Regions from separate parts of the Brevibacillus sp. BC25 genome, predicted to be linked through region 3. Evidence: riboswitches for the same ligand, from Rfam matches in the RefSeq annotation. Region 3 holds a riboswitch; each other region holds the start of a gene.

The links. Region 3 has a riboswitch for cyclic di-AMP ahead of PMI05_RS11880 (C40 family peptidase). Riboswitches for the same ligand answer to the same signal wherever they lie in the genome.
Region 1: another riboswitch for cyclic di-AMP. It lies ahead of PMI05_RS28080 (CAP domain-containing protein); the one in region 3 lies ahead of PMI05_RS11880 (C40 family peptidase).
Region 2: another riboswitch for cyclic di-AMP. It lies ahead of PMI05_RS03550 (CAP domain-containing protein); the one in region 3 lies ahead of PMI05_RS11880 (C40 family peptidase).
Region 4: another riboswitch for cyclic di-AMP. It lies ahead of PMI05_RS27225 (glycine betaine/L-proline ABC transporter ATP-binding protein); the one in region 3 lies ahead of PMI05_RS11880 (C40 family peptidase).

The regions. Positions count from the first base shown of each region.
Region 1 covers NZ_AKIX01000128.1:191,302-194,764, reverse strand. Annotated here, with positions in the region: gene PMI05_RS28085 (homoserine dehydrogenase) at 1-58, shown strand, start outside; gene PMI05_RS31210 (hypothetical protein) at 160-315, shown strand; gene PMI05_RS28080 (CAP domain-containing protein) at 380-1,111, opposite strand; cyclic di-AMP (ydaO/yuaA leader) riboswitch at 1,119-1,275, opposite strand; gene PMI05_RS28075 (rhodanese-like domain-containing protein) at 1,360-1,698, opposite strand; gene PMI05_RS28070 (cold-shock protein) at 2,132-2,335, shown strand; gene PMI05_RS28065 (hypothetical protein) at 2,503-2,949, opposite strand; gene PMI05_RS28060 (2-phosphosulfolactate phosphatase) at 3,083-3,463, shown strand, end outside.
Region 2 covers NZ_AKIX01000016.1:28,006-31,468, reverse strand. Annotated here, with positions in the region: gene PMI05_RS31250 (ABC transporter substrate-binding protein) at 1-335, opposite strand, end outside; gene PMI05_RS31245 (hypothetical protein) at 344-847, opposite strand; gene PMI05_RS03555 (hypothetical protein) at 1,184-1,402, opposite strand; cyclic di-AMP (ydaO/yuaA leader) riboswitch at 1,511-1,668, shown strand; gene PMI05_RS03550 (CAP domain-containing protein) at 1,676-2,263, shown strand; gene PMI05_RS03545 (hypothetical protein) at 2,386-2,580, opposite strand; gene PMI05_RS03540 (cell wall metabolism sensor histidine kinase WalK) at 2,706-3,463, opposite strand, start outside.
Region 3 covers NZ_AKIX01000039.1:180,878-184,340, forward strand. Annotated here, with positions in the region: gene PMI05_RS11865 (class I SAM-dependent methyltransferase) at 1-318, opposite strand, end outside; gene PMI05_RS11870 (PspA/IM30 family protein) at 413-1,108, opposite strand; gene PMI05_RS11875 (hypothetical protein) at 1,193-1,594, opposite strand; cyclic di-AMP (ydaO/yuaA leader) riboswitch at 1,914-2,053, shown strand; gene PMI05_RS11880 (C40 family peptidase) at 2,058-2,579, shown strand; gene PMI05_RS11885 (response regulator transcription factor) at 2,793-3,463, shown strand, end outside.
Region 4 covers NZ_AKIX01000125.1:19,069-22,531, reverse strand. Annotated here, with positions in the region: gene PMI05_RS27240 (heavy metal translocating P-type ATPase) at 1-394, shown strand, start outside; gene PMI05_RS27235 (copper ion binding protein) at 459-659, shown strand; cyclic di-AMP (ydaO/yuaA leader) riboswitch at 1,405-1,551, shown strand; gene PMI05_RS27225 (glycine betaine/L-proline ABC transporter ATP-binding protein) at 1,944-3,170, shown strand; gene PMI05_RS27220 (proline/glycine betaine ABC transporter permease) at 3,154-3,463, shown strand, end outside.

The DNA.
Region 1 (3,463 bases), on a different contig from region 3:
TCCTGTCGCGGCAGCAGCGGCTGCCTTAAAAGACCTTGAACATATCATTAGCAGATAGGTTCATTTGTATGTGCTTCCAGTGTTCCTTAGGAATGAGTCGTTTACAACCGCGAGCATACTAGGGATGCACCACAAAAAAACGGCAAGGGGGCCATACGGATGAACCAATCGTCTGATGTCAATGCCGAGCTGCAGCAAGTATCTGCTTACCCAACCAAGCAAAAAATGCATCAAAAGGACGTCGCTTTGGTAAATGAGCAGGATAGCTGCTGTTGTACCCCCAATAAGCAGGCATCCGAAGCACAGCAGGAATAATGCCTACACGAAAAAGCCGGGTCTCGATTAAGAGACACCGGCTTTTCGTTTCATGCAATGCGTTCTATCCGATAAATTCTTGTACCCAGTAGCCATTTGTGAAGCCTACACCAATTTTTGTGAACGCAGGGTTCATAATGTTTTGGCGGTGACCTTCACTATTCATCCATTGTTGCATAACTTCTTGTGGACTCTGTTGACCCATGGCGATATTCTCACCTGCAGTCGAGTACTGAATGCCATACTGCTTCATCATGTCAAATGGGGAACCGTACGTTGGGCTGTTGTGGTCAAAATAGTTGTTAGCAGACATATCTTGTGCTTTTGCCAACGCTACTTTGGACAGCGCTGCATCCATTTGAACAGGCTTGAGACCTGCTTTTGCACGTTCTTGGTTCACCAAATCCGCGACTTGTTTCGCAAAATCACCAGTTTTTCCTTGATCCGCTTGATTTACTGGAGCGGCAGGTTGAGTGACGTTATTGCTAGGTTGCGCTGGTGCAGCTTGAACTGGAGCTGGTTGGACAGGCGCTGGTTGTACCGGCTTTGCTGGTTGCATCGGTGTCATTGGCTGTTGTACTGGCATTGATTGTCCAGGGGCAAAGCCTTGTTTTTGTTGAAAGAAGTTCCAAAATTGCTGGGAATTTGGAGCTTTTTGGAATTGTGGCATATAATATTGGAATTGTCCGCCAGGAACAGGGCAATTAGAAGCAGCCGAAGCAGAAGTAGCGAAGCCTGTTAGAGCCAAGCCCAGACCAAGAGTCATCGCGATTGTAACAGAACCAAAACGTTTCATTAAACAAATCTCTCCTTTTTTTTGCCTACGAGGTTAGTTGTCGGATTCGGATTGAGGAAACAACCCTACGCCAGCTCGGCGATTCACCCCAATGTGGAATATCTCATCCACAAAAAAGTCCCCCGCACTTCCTTTTCAAGAGGAAGTCTCGGCTTATTTCGTTTGGCATGAACAACGATATCAGACAATCCCAATCGAAATAAAGGAGTAATATATGGCAAATAGCTAGAAGCGTTGATAAATTAGGCTCATTTCGATTCGTTTGATTGTTCCTTCCATGCGGTTAAGCCGCCTTCCAATGCATTTGCTTGAAAACCATGCTCACGAAGAAGAGCGGCAGCTTTTTGCGCTTTGTTACCTGTTGTACATACAGTAACAATCTGCACATTTTGCGCAAGTTTTTCGGTTTCTTCATCGAACGGCTTGTCCTGTTCTTTCATTAGAAGATAGGGGACGTTACGTGTCGAAGCGTTTTCATGAACGAGGCTGCCAGAAATAAATTTTTCGGCGTCGCGTACGTCCAATAAAAGTACGGGCATTTTCTTTTGAAATAATTCGGATAATTGAATGGTTGTCAAAGTATGCAATGAAATCCCTCCCAATGCTATTGTAACAGAGTATCGCCTTCCCAGTATAAGGGTGAACGGTTGCTTTTATTGGACAACCATGGTAGAATGAGGTTGCTACTTGAAAAATTGATACCTAATCATTCATCGAGGTGTATTTGTATGCTGATGGATAACATTTTTGAATCCCCGATTCACACTGGCGCGGTCATCGGAGCCGCAAGGATGGAAGAGAGGAAGGGCTTTCATTGTTTTAGGTTTTCAAAAGGTTTAGTTTTTAATTTTGCAGTTCCGTCCTATGACATTCGCATATTGGCTGAGTAGGTAAAATTCACATATCATGAAGGCGTATCATAGCACATGATTTGGTATTTCTTCATGATATGTGAGCTTTATTTGCTTCGGTAAATATATGACTAGCATATTCAAATTGAATTTTTGGAGGTTTTTTTAAATGCAAACGAACGGAACAGTAAAATGGTTTAACGCAGAAAAAGGTTTCGGTTTCATTCAAGTAGAAGGCGGAGACGATGTATTCGTACACTTCAGCGCAATCCAAGGTGACGGTTTCAAAACTTTGGACGAAGGTCAAAAAGTTCAATTCAACATCGTTCAAGGCAACCGTGGCCCACAAGCTGAGAACGTAGTAAAACTGTAAGTCTCCTTTTAAAAAGAAACTGTCCTTTCGAGGGCAGTTTTTTTGTCGTGGTCCTAAAAGTAAAAAGGCGTTGGGATAGTCCCCAGCGCCTTTTCCTGCATGCGAATGGATTAAAAAAGGAACTATGGCGTCCCACCATAATTCCTCATTTTCTTCGTGCAAAATAGTTAAATACAAGTTTCGATTTCGACAGTTTGGAATTGACTGTCAAGAACTGAAAGACCAACAACTTGACCTCCGCCGATGGTAGTACGGCCATAAGTGGTGAGAAGGACATTTCCGTTGTTTTCTGCGACAGTAAGGCGAACTTCATAGTGGAAAGATGCGGGGACCAGCGCATTGAAAGCAGTGCGAGTATTCGCAGGGATAAATTGGGTGATGTCAAGCAAGGTGCTAACTGGATTCGTTTGTGTAACTGCGTTACCCCAGTTCAATACTTGCACACGTACTTCAACCTCTTCTGTGTTCAGATTTACCAGGTCGAGGTGAGCGGTGAGAGCACGGGCGAGGTTGTTTTGCAAAATACCAGTCGTTCTCACAGTATTTCTTCTTGGGCGTTTGTGATTTCTTTTTTCCGTATTACCTTGATCGTCGTCGTATTCGATTTCAGACATCCATGTTCACTCCATTCTTGTGTAAACTAGTGGGACAATAATACGATATTGTTTCTTGCCTTGATTTGTAACGGCGAACGTAAGGGGACGAGTAACTATTTTTGATAGAGGATGGTGGAGGTTTTTGGGGGAAATGCCTGTATGCACACAACTAGACTATACGGCACGATTCGATTGGGGATACGAAGGGGTGGAACAGGTCGGGGCAGCATCGGATATGATCGTCATTATCGATGTGCTCTCCTTCAGTACGTGTGTCGATATCGTAACGGGACGTGGAGGTATCGTCTATCCTTATCAGGTAAAGGATGAGTCAGCCTTAGCATTCGCTAATCAAAAAACAGCGCTGCTCGCTGGAAAACGCGGAGAACCAATCTCCCTTTCACCCGCCTGTCTGAAAACAATTCCGGTGGGAAGTAGAATGGTGTTACCCTCGCCAAACGGATCCACCTGTACCGTGCTGGCAAAGAAAACAGGTGCGAAGGTAATCGCTGCATGCTTGCGAAATGCACCA
Region 2 (3,463 bases), on a different contig from region 3:
TTCGTGTTGCTCTCATCCTCCCACGTCCCGTTGGACGGAAGCAAAATAATATGGTCCGCGTCAAGCTCTGGAATGACCTCCTTCGACAAGACGATATTGCCCTCCGTCATCGCCTCGGCGAACCCCGGCGCCTTCAGCCCAAGATCCTCATACAAGATTTGTCCGACAAACGTGTTATGAATACCGAAAATATTAATCGATTTATCTACGACGTTCATCCGCAGAACAACAAGCTTCTCATCGCCGATCGCCGCGTTCAGCTTCGCCTTCACATCGACAATACGGGCTTCGTAATCGGCAAGAACCTGCTCCGCCTTGTCGCTGAGACCAAGCAATTCGGCGATTAAGGTAATGTTTTGCGCGAATCCGCAAGTACGTCGTCCGGCAAGCGGAACGTCGGCGCAACCTTGGAATAGAGCGCGTATTGTGCTACATCGACCTCTCCGGCGCCGATGATCAAGTCCGGCTCGGACACAAGCATAGCTTCGATGCTGCCGGTCACATCGAACAACGGCACTTCCAGCTTCAAATAATCCTGCTTGCCCCACATCGGGTTATAATATTGCACAATAGGCGTTACCCCAAGCGCAACCAAATAATCTTCACGATAAAGAGCTGAGATTCGCTTTGGATTTGTCGGAATCTCTACCTCTCCGAAGCCATCGGTTACGACGCGCGTTTCCGTCTGAGGCGGAGCTTCGCTTGGCGCTGCCGTTGCCTGTGCAGGCTGATCGGTAGTCACCGTGGCCACAGCTTGATCGCCTGTCGAGCCGCAACCTGTCACCGTAATCATTGCTGCCGTTATAAGCGATATCCATCCTGTTTTCATAAATCCCGATCTTGCCATGATTAAATTCACTCCAAAAAGTTTTATGTTTTGTAGCAAAACAATTCGTTGATTTATAGTGATAATCATTATCATCTCACTTGAGTAAATTTTACCCCAAATTGGATTGCATGCTCAATACACATTCTCTACGACCAGCTTTATACAAACTCGTCACTTCCTGACTAACGAAAAACAATAAAAAAAGGAGCCTCGCATAAGAGGCCCTATCCACCTGCACTGTCTATGAGGTATGCTGAATCAACTCGGGAAGAATTCGGAGCAGCCGCCGATCATATGCGCATCCCTTTTTCTGACTCATCTTTAACGTCAGACCCCACTTAAGCGATTGAGCAGCTAGGATTTGCGAACAGGTAAATATGCTTTTGGAATTTTACAGGCGACACTGTAAGCGGGATTGAACACGTTGGCCACCTTATATTCGACGACTTGGCCGAGCAGCAGGCTTGCTTCATTTACCGAGAGCCCATAGTCTTCGACTAGCAAGGAGAGCATTTCAGTAGTTGCATGCTGAAGCGCTTGTTCGAGCGGTCTGGCGTTGCCGATGCAAGACAAGTGAGTGTCGGACTCCAGCCTCTCAATAAAACAAGAGATATTCTTATTAATCCTACCAAATTTTACGGGTTTCTTTCACCAGTGAATCTCTGTTATTCTAGGTCATGCCAAACAAAACAGCCGAAACTTCCTCTCGAATGGAAGTGCGGGGGATCTTTTTTACTTGCAGATGAGAGATCTGCATGGGGTGAATCGCCAAAGTGCGTAGGGTTGTTTCCTCAATCCGAATCCGTCAACTAACCTCGTAGGCCAAAAAAAGGAGACGATGTGAATATGAAACGCCTTGGTACTATTGCAATCGCGACATTGGGATTGGGATTTGTTCTTTCCGGCTTTTCTAACACAGCTTCTGCCGCTACCACATGTCCGCAATACGGGTATCAACCATATATGCAACCTGTCCAACCGCAAATGCAAGCACCTTACGCAGCACCAGCGAATCAACAGCAGCCAGCTCAACAGCCAGTAAAACAAGCTAACCAACAAGTGGATGCTTCCTCTGTTGGGAAGCAAGTAACTGATTTGGTAAACCAAGAGCGTGCAAAAGCAGGTCTGAAGCCAGTGGAACTGGATGCTTCCCTGAACAAAGTTGCACAAGCAAAAGCGGCTGATATGTCCAACAACAACTACTTTGACCATACAAGCCCTACGTATGGCTCTCCATTTGACATGATGAAACAATTCGGAGTATCTTCTATGACCGCGGGTGAGAACATCGCCATGGGTCAACGCACCGCTGAGGAAGTCATGAACCAATGGATGAACAGTGAAGGACACCGTCAAAACATCATGAATCCTTCCTTCACCAAAATCGGTGTAGGCTTTGTGAATGGATACTGGGTACAAGAATTCATCGGATAATGAAATTGGATATAAATGCCGAGTCCTCTAGTGGGGACCCGGCTTTCTTGTTTTTTCCCAGCCTTGTCTGGAGTGGCCCTTGAACATCTATCTATCTCCGTGAAAAGCCAACAGCTTACCTTTTACTTCATTCTCTTCCGGGTTACATTCCTACTCGATTTGCTTAAGGGATTGTTCTCTTGGTTACGTGCCTGTTCCATCTTTTTATATGCCTGTAATGCTTCCTTATCCCCTTGGTTAATGGCCCCAGCCCAAGTAGCCAATGATATTCCAGCAACAATTACCGCACCTATCAATGTCCATGTGTATTTATTCATAACTAACCACCAAAAATTAATTTGTTTCGTTGCAGGAATATTCTACCAAAATTTCAAATCCCCATGAATTATGCAATAAAAAAATGGAGACATTGAAGCGTCTCCATTTTTTTATTGCCATCATTTCATCCATACGGCAACCTGACCTCAAAACACGTTCGAATAAAATCACTTTGGACTGAAATCGTTCCCCGATGCTTCTCGACGATATTTTTTGCAATAAACAGGCCGAGTCCTGTGCCTCCCCCTTGATGCGTTCGCGCTTTATCGCCCGTAAAAAACATTTCAAAAATATGCGGTAGCGCATCCTCAGGTATCTGGTTACCGTAATTCATGATTTGTACTACCACTTCATCGTCCTCACGATAAGCGTTCAAATCGATAAACTGGCCATCTCCTCCATAGCGTATCGCGTTGGTCAGGATATTCTCAAAGACGCGCGCCAAAAGCTCCCCATTTCCCACGATCACTAAATGAGCAGCAATCGTACACCGCGCGACCAGCTCATTTTTCTCAAAGGAAGGATACATCTCTTCATTTAACTGAACAAGCAATTCACTCAAATCAATAACCTTTTGCTCGAGGTTGACCATGCCGTAATTCATTCTCGTAATTTCGAAGAGCTCATCAATCAGCTTTTCCAATCGTTGCGACTTGGTAAAAGCAATCGTCGCATAATGCCGCATTTGTTCTTTTGGCATCTGCTCGTCTCGTAAAACTAAATCTAAATAACCCAGTACGGATGTCAGCGGTGTGCGTAAATCGTGCGCCAGATTCAAAACAAGCTGATCCTTGCTGCTTTCAGCGAAATCTCCTCTTTCTACCGCCTTTTGCAGCATTTCACTTGCCAGATTGATATCCTTGGCGATATCTGCGAACTCAT
Region 3 (3,463 bases):
AAGGTTCTGCTCCTCCAAGTAAGACCTAAGTTGAGTCGCTTCCTCCCTGATAGGAAGATCGGGAAAACGTGATTGAAGCATAGAGCGAAAATGGGAATCTCGTTCCACAAGCACATACTGTGTGCCGGGACGCAAGCGCTGATAGATCGTTTGGGTAAATGCCCCTGTACCAGGTCCCAGCTCCAGGATCACATCGGTTGAAGCCCAATCGACGCTTTTCAACATTTGCTCACATAAAAAACGAGAGCTGGGGATTATACTACCGACGCGTCCAGGCTCAGCGATAAACCGCCGCAAAAAGACCAAGAAGTCCTGCAAGAATCGTACCTCCTAGGGGAAAAGCAGCCTGATGTACACAGGCTGCCAAATTGACACAATCTATTCTACACCCAGTCCCCCAGTTCCTGTCGAATTAGGATTGTACTGGTTTTGCTACCGGTGTTTTTACTTCATTAATGGATGCTTTGATGCTGGCAAGTTCTGCATCGAGATCATCCTTTTCCAGTTCAGACAAAGCGTTCTCCCAAGCGCGGTCTGTTTGGCGCCATTGTCCACTCATTTGCGCTTCTGCTTCCATGCGCATGACTTTTTCTTCCATGCGGGCGAAGCCACGGCCTGCGGACGGATTACCGATACCGACAACTGCTTGATTGACTTGCTTTTGTGTACGAGCTACTTGTGCACGTGCCATCAGTGTGAACCTTTTCGCACGCATTTTATAGAACTCTTCCTTCAGCTCAGCCAGCTTCTCGCGCATTTGCGTGGCTGCCTCGGATGCTGATAGGTAGAGAGCTTCATATTCCGCTGCACGACCTTCGTACTGCTTCTTGTCAGCGAGTGCTCGACGAGCCAACTCGTCTTCTCCCTCAGTCAAAGCGAGCTTGACTTGACGATCGCGTTTTTCGATCAGAGCATTGGCTTCGTCCAATTGCTGGCGGAATTTCTTCTCCAGTGCAACCTGACGGGCAACTGCTACTTCAACTTGTCCGATTTCTACTTCCATATCACGCATATATTGATTCAGCATTACTACCGGATCTTCCATCGAATCCAATGCATCATTTACCGAAGCTACTGTCAGGTCACGCAAACGTTTAAAGATACTCATTATTTTTTCCTCCTCATCATATCACATCATATTGTTCATCCAAAAGACTCTTGCGACACAGTGTTATTGCGGTTACCAAAACGGTTATGGTCGTTTGGTTACGTTTCTCTCCCAAGCGTCTAGCGTATCTTCTTTTAATACTTTTTGGGCCCATTCACGCTCCCAAGCAGGTGGAGCTTGTTTAGGTTCTTGACTGGGACGCAGTAAGCGATATCCCAGATAAATCACCCCAATGGCCAGAAGTGCGTGAAATAGTAGGTCAAGCTTGCCAATCAACATCAGGAACCCGAATAGGAAGACTAGGATTCCCCAAAAGCGTGAACCGGTTTGTCCCATAATCTTTTTGGCACCGTATATCATGATCACACCGGGAATGATGAACCCGAGCAAGTCTCCGATATCGATACCCACCAGATCTAGAAGAACCAACCCACCGACTAGCAGCAGAACCAGCCCGAGTAGAACTTTGCCAGACCGTTCGCTCATTACTCGCTTACCTCCATTCGTTTTGCATGTGGTGCTTGTGGAACGTTATGCCCTTATTGTAGCCCTCGGTATAGGCTTCCCATAACGGGCGTGCGGTTGGTTTTTCCCTCCGTCCTTGGACGGAGACAATTTCCTGCCCTAATCGGACGAGCTGTCCCGCAAGGCAGAACAAGCGCGCGTCGAAAGGCGTCTTGCACTGTTGAACGAAAACGTTACAGCATTTGACGGTATTTTTGTGACGAATATGTGAACAATCGGATGAAAAAGAAGGAAAAGAAAGACTGACGTAGAATCTTCGTAAGAGTGCGTGTAAAAAAACATCGAAAAATAGCCGAATTCCGCTTGGCGGAAACGGGGGAACCACGTTTTTGGGGTGAATGGTTGCTACTCCTAGCAGCCTAGGGCGTCCTTTCGACCGAACCCTTCAGCTAACCTCGTAGGCTCACGAAGGGAGCAGTTTCTTTTGCGCAAGGTAGTTTTATCTTTATTTATGGCTGGAATGCTTGCTATGGGGGCAGGCGCTGCACATGCTGCTGAGGAGAATTCTCTCAATGAAGTAGTCAGCGACTTGTACGGTACCCCTTACAAATCTTCCGGCTCGTCCAAAAAGGGCTTTGACTGCTCCGGTTTCACGCGCTACGTATTTGATGCGTTAGGTGTAGACCTGCCTCACAATTCTGCTTCTCAGTACGAATTAGGTACAGAGGTAGCCAGAAAAGATTTGCAGCCAGGCGATCTCGTGTTCTTCAATACGAACGGTCGCAGCATTTCTCACGTGGGTATCTACATTGGAGACGGCACATTCGTGCACTCGGAATCTGGTCGTGGAGTCGTCAACACTAAGTTGAGCGATCCATACTACTGGAGCAAGCGTTATGTAGGCGCCAAGCGTCTCGGCGCTCCTGTTCTAGCGAAAGCAGAAACTCCGAAAAAGGAAAAAGCGGTGCAAGCTGCATCGTTGCCGGAAAAACCAGCTCAAAAATAGTCGTTCGGCAAAATAATAAAAGCCAGGGACACTACGTCTCTGGCTTTTTCTGACGAAACTTAGTACCTGGTCTAAAGAGGTACCCTCATATATTAGAACAACTTAATAACTTACGGGGTTTCTTCCCCTGATCAGGTCAAAGCATGTTATGATAGACAAGACCCATTCTTTGAATGGTATTCCTTATTAATAGAAGTAACTGGGGGTTTTCCGGTGAAAGATCACATTTTAATTGTCGATGACAATCTGGAGATTATTGAACTGCTAGAAGACATTTTGGAGAACGAGGGCTTCACCGTTTCCTCTGCAGAGAGTGGAGAAGATGCACTCTCCCTGCTCAGTCAAGGAGAGCGACCCAACCTGATCCTTTTGGATATTATGATGCCCAACATGAGTGGCTACGAGCTCTGTTCTCAAATTCGCCGTGAGTGGGATTTGCCTATACTGTTTCTCAGTGCAAAAGGAAAAGCGGTAGATAAGGTAGTCGGCTTCGAAATCGGCGCAGACGATTACATTACGAAGCCATTTGATACAGAAGAACTGCTCGCTCGCATTCGTGCCCACCTGCGTCGTTATGAGCGCATTCGCAAGCATACGGAGGAGCAGCCTGAGAAGGAAACAGCCTCTTCTCCGATTACGGTTTTGAAATTCAAGGACCTAGAAATTCATAAAGAAACGTATTCCGTTTATGTATGTAATCAAAAAATTGAGCTCTCTACCAAAGAATTTCAACTGCTCACATTCCTCGCAGAAAATGCGGGCATCGTCTTTACAAGAGAGCAAATCTATGACCGTGTCTGGGGATATGGTTATGGCTCGCTCAATACAGTGACCGTCCATATCAAAAACCTCCGTGAAAAGTTGGAAACAGAGCGTCAGTTCAT
Region 4 (3,463 bases), on a different contig from region 3:
AGTCCTGCCTGAAGGCAAAGCCGCAGAAGTGAAAAAACTGCAAGCACAAGGCAAAAAAGTCGCGATGGTCGGCGATGGTATCAACGATGCACCAGCACTCGCTACCGCTGACGTCGGCATGGCAATCGGTACAGGTACAGATGTCGCTATGGAAGCAGCAGATATTACGCTGATGCGTGGCGAACTGACCAGTGTCGCAGACGCCATCGAGATGAGCAAACGCACCATCCGCAACATCAAGCAAAACCTGTTCTGGGCATTGGCCTACAACACTTTGGGCATCCCGATTGCTGCAATCGGCTTCCTCGCTCCATGGCTTGCCGGTGCCGCAATGGCCTTCAGCTCCGTATCCGTTGTACTCAATGCTCTGAGATTGCAAAGAGTGAAGCTATAACAACAGTAACAAGCGGCTTTGTCCGCCTTACTCATACACGATAAAAATTAAGGAGAGATTGATCATGACAAATATCACATTGAACGTAGAAGGTATGTCTTGCAACAAATGCGTAGCGCGCATCGAGAATACATTGAAAGAACTGGGTGCAGAAGGCAAAGTAAACCTGGCTGACAAAAAAGTTGAGGTTTCCTACAACGAGAGCAACTTGACTCTCGACGCAGTAAAAGAAGCAATCGAAGACCAAGGCTACGACGTCGTTTAATCATCCAGCCATTACAAATGAAAGCTCCTGCCTGATTCAATGAGGCGGGAGCTTTTTGCTTTCGTGGTAGGGAGTGGCTGTAGGGGAGGGGAAGAAGCCCATTTCCAGTCTACGCTTCGGCCTACGCCCCGCAAGGGGTTAGACTGTCCGCTGCGAAATGAATGTCGGGAGCGCTTCAAAAGTAGAGTTTCGAAGATGTATTCGCAGAGGTTGAAGCTGAAAACCCCCGCCAGTCATTTCTCCGCTAGGTAGGGCTCCAGAGGCGCTAGGACTGGAAATGTTCTTCTTCCCAAGTCGCTTTTTTCATCTTGAAAGTAGCATTCAAAAGGTCTTTAAAAAAGCATGTAGGAACCCAACAGCTCGTAGAGGAAACAGGAGAAATAAGCGAAGATCTTTGGACACACCTACCGAGGCGCAGTGAAAAAAAGAGAAACTGCCTTTAGCGTCCACCTCTGAGACGCATCCTGAACAGTCAACTTTGGACGCGGTTTCGCTTTTTTTCACGGAGCCGGGCACCCCATGCTCCCGCGCAGGGGTTCCAAGAATCTGAGCGTTTTCTCCTGTTTCCTCCCCACCACAACAGCGAGTATAGCGCACTAATCTTTCAATCGAATAAGCAACCAACAGCTAATTCAATCCGACTCATAAAGAAAGCCGTAATCCGGTTAAAACCTTGCTAAACGAACGTTCACAATAACTGGAAGCAAGCGTATAATTCAAATCACAATCACGATTCAATAAGAAACAACACATACGGCCTAGTTCCGAGATTCTCGGAAGCGGGGGAACCAATCTTTTGGGGTTAATCCTGAGTGATCAGGAGGGATGAGGAAATGTCTTCTCTGCCATCCTACCCGTCAGCTAACCTCGTCGGCCAAAGCAGGGAAGGTCATGGATGGATAAAGTCTAGGCATATAATGCGCAACAAGGGGATTCCTTGCGGGCGTGTGATAGGCCGATGCAGGCTTTTTCTTTGGGACCTTTGTTCTGGAGAAAAAGGATGGATCGGCCTATTTTTTTATGACAATACCGACGAGCAGCTTACGCCGATACAGTCGTGAAGGAAATGGTGTGGATCGCTGGGAGGCAGTTGGTACGACATAAACCGCTGACAATCGAAATCAGGAAGACAGAGTACAGGGAGTCCTGAAAATGGACGCCAGGTATTACGTAAGCCTGCGGATTTTCAACACGAGTAAAAATCAAGCGTGCCTTGGTTTTGCTGGAGTGTGGAAACTTCGCGGGCTTTTTACATTTACGAAAAAACAAAGGATGAGGGATACCATGCCCAAAATGAAAGTCCATCAACTGACAAAAGTGTTCGGCAAGCAGCCCGAGCTGGCCTTGAAGCTGCTGGAGGAAGGACGTACAAAAGAACAAATTTACAAGCAAACGGGCCAGTCTATCGGGGTAAATCAGGTCAGCTTTGAAGTCGAGGAAGGTGAAATCTTCGTCATCATGGGCCTGTCAGGCAGCGGCAAATCCACCTTAATCCGACTGTGTAATCGACTAATTGACCCAACGAGCGGAAGCATCGAGATCGATGGGGAAGAGATCGTGGACATGAAGGCAACGGCTTTACGCGAGGTGCGAAGGAAGAAGCTCGGGATGGTTTTCCAAAACTTTGCCCTGTTTCCGCAGCGGACGGTACGAGAAAACGTCGAGTTTGGATTGGAGATTCAACAAATACCACCAGGGCTCCGGCAAGAAAAATCACGGGAAGCGCTCAAGCTCGTTGGATTAACCGAGTGGGAAAATGCGTACCCGGATCAATTGAGCGGAGGGATGCGCCAGCGGGTCGGATTGGCGCGGGCGTTGGCTAATCATCCAGATATTCTCTTGATGGACGAAGCATTCAGTGCACTGGACCCGCTCATTCGAAAAGACATGCAGGATGAACTGCTGGAGCTTCAGATGACGATGAAAAAGACGATCCTGTTCATTACACATGACTTGCACGAGGCGTTGCGACTGGGCGATCGGATTGCCTTTATGAAAGACGGGCAGATCATTCAGATCGGCCGCCCGGAAGAAATCATGGCAGACCCAGCGGATGAATTCGTGCGGAAGTTCGTGGAGGATGCCGACCTGTCCAGGGTCCTCGTTGCTGAAAATGTGATGAAACGGGCAGAAGCAATCACGCCTGACAAAGGGGCTCGAGTGGCACTGCAACTTATGATGGATAACGGCGTGTCCAGCTTGTACGTCGTGGACAAAAAGCGCACACTGCTCGGCTTGATTACGGCGTATGACGTATCACTCGCGATCAGTACGGGGGATTCGCTGGAGACGATCATGAAAACTGACCTCCCTACCGTTTCACCTGACGCACGTCTGCACAGTTTGTTTCCGATGATGGCAGATCTGCATGTCCCGATTGCTGTAGTGGGCGAGCAGCAGCGTTTGTTGGGTGTCATCGTAAAAGGAGCGGTGTTAGGCGGGCTGGTAGGCAAAGTCAATGTCCAAGAGCACCAGAGAGCAGAGGTGATGAGTGATGGACGTCGTGCCTAAGCTGCCGATTGGTGAATGGATGGAAGGGTTCGTGGAGGTGCTGGGCCAGTACAAAGGGGTATTGTTTGATCCAGTGTCTATCGTCATTTCCACGATGGTGACTTACTGTTCCACGGTTTTGGCAGAGATACCTTCGCTGATTCTCATCTTGCTGCTAGGGGCCGCTGCGTGGGTTTTTGCAGGGAGAGCGTCCATGGTCTTTACGGTTATCGGACTTTCTCTCATCCACAACTTGGGGTACTGGGATGAAACGATGGAGACATTGGGACTCGTCCTCAGTGCCACCATGATTT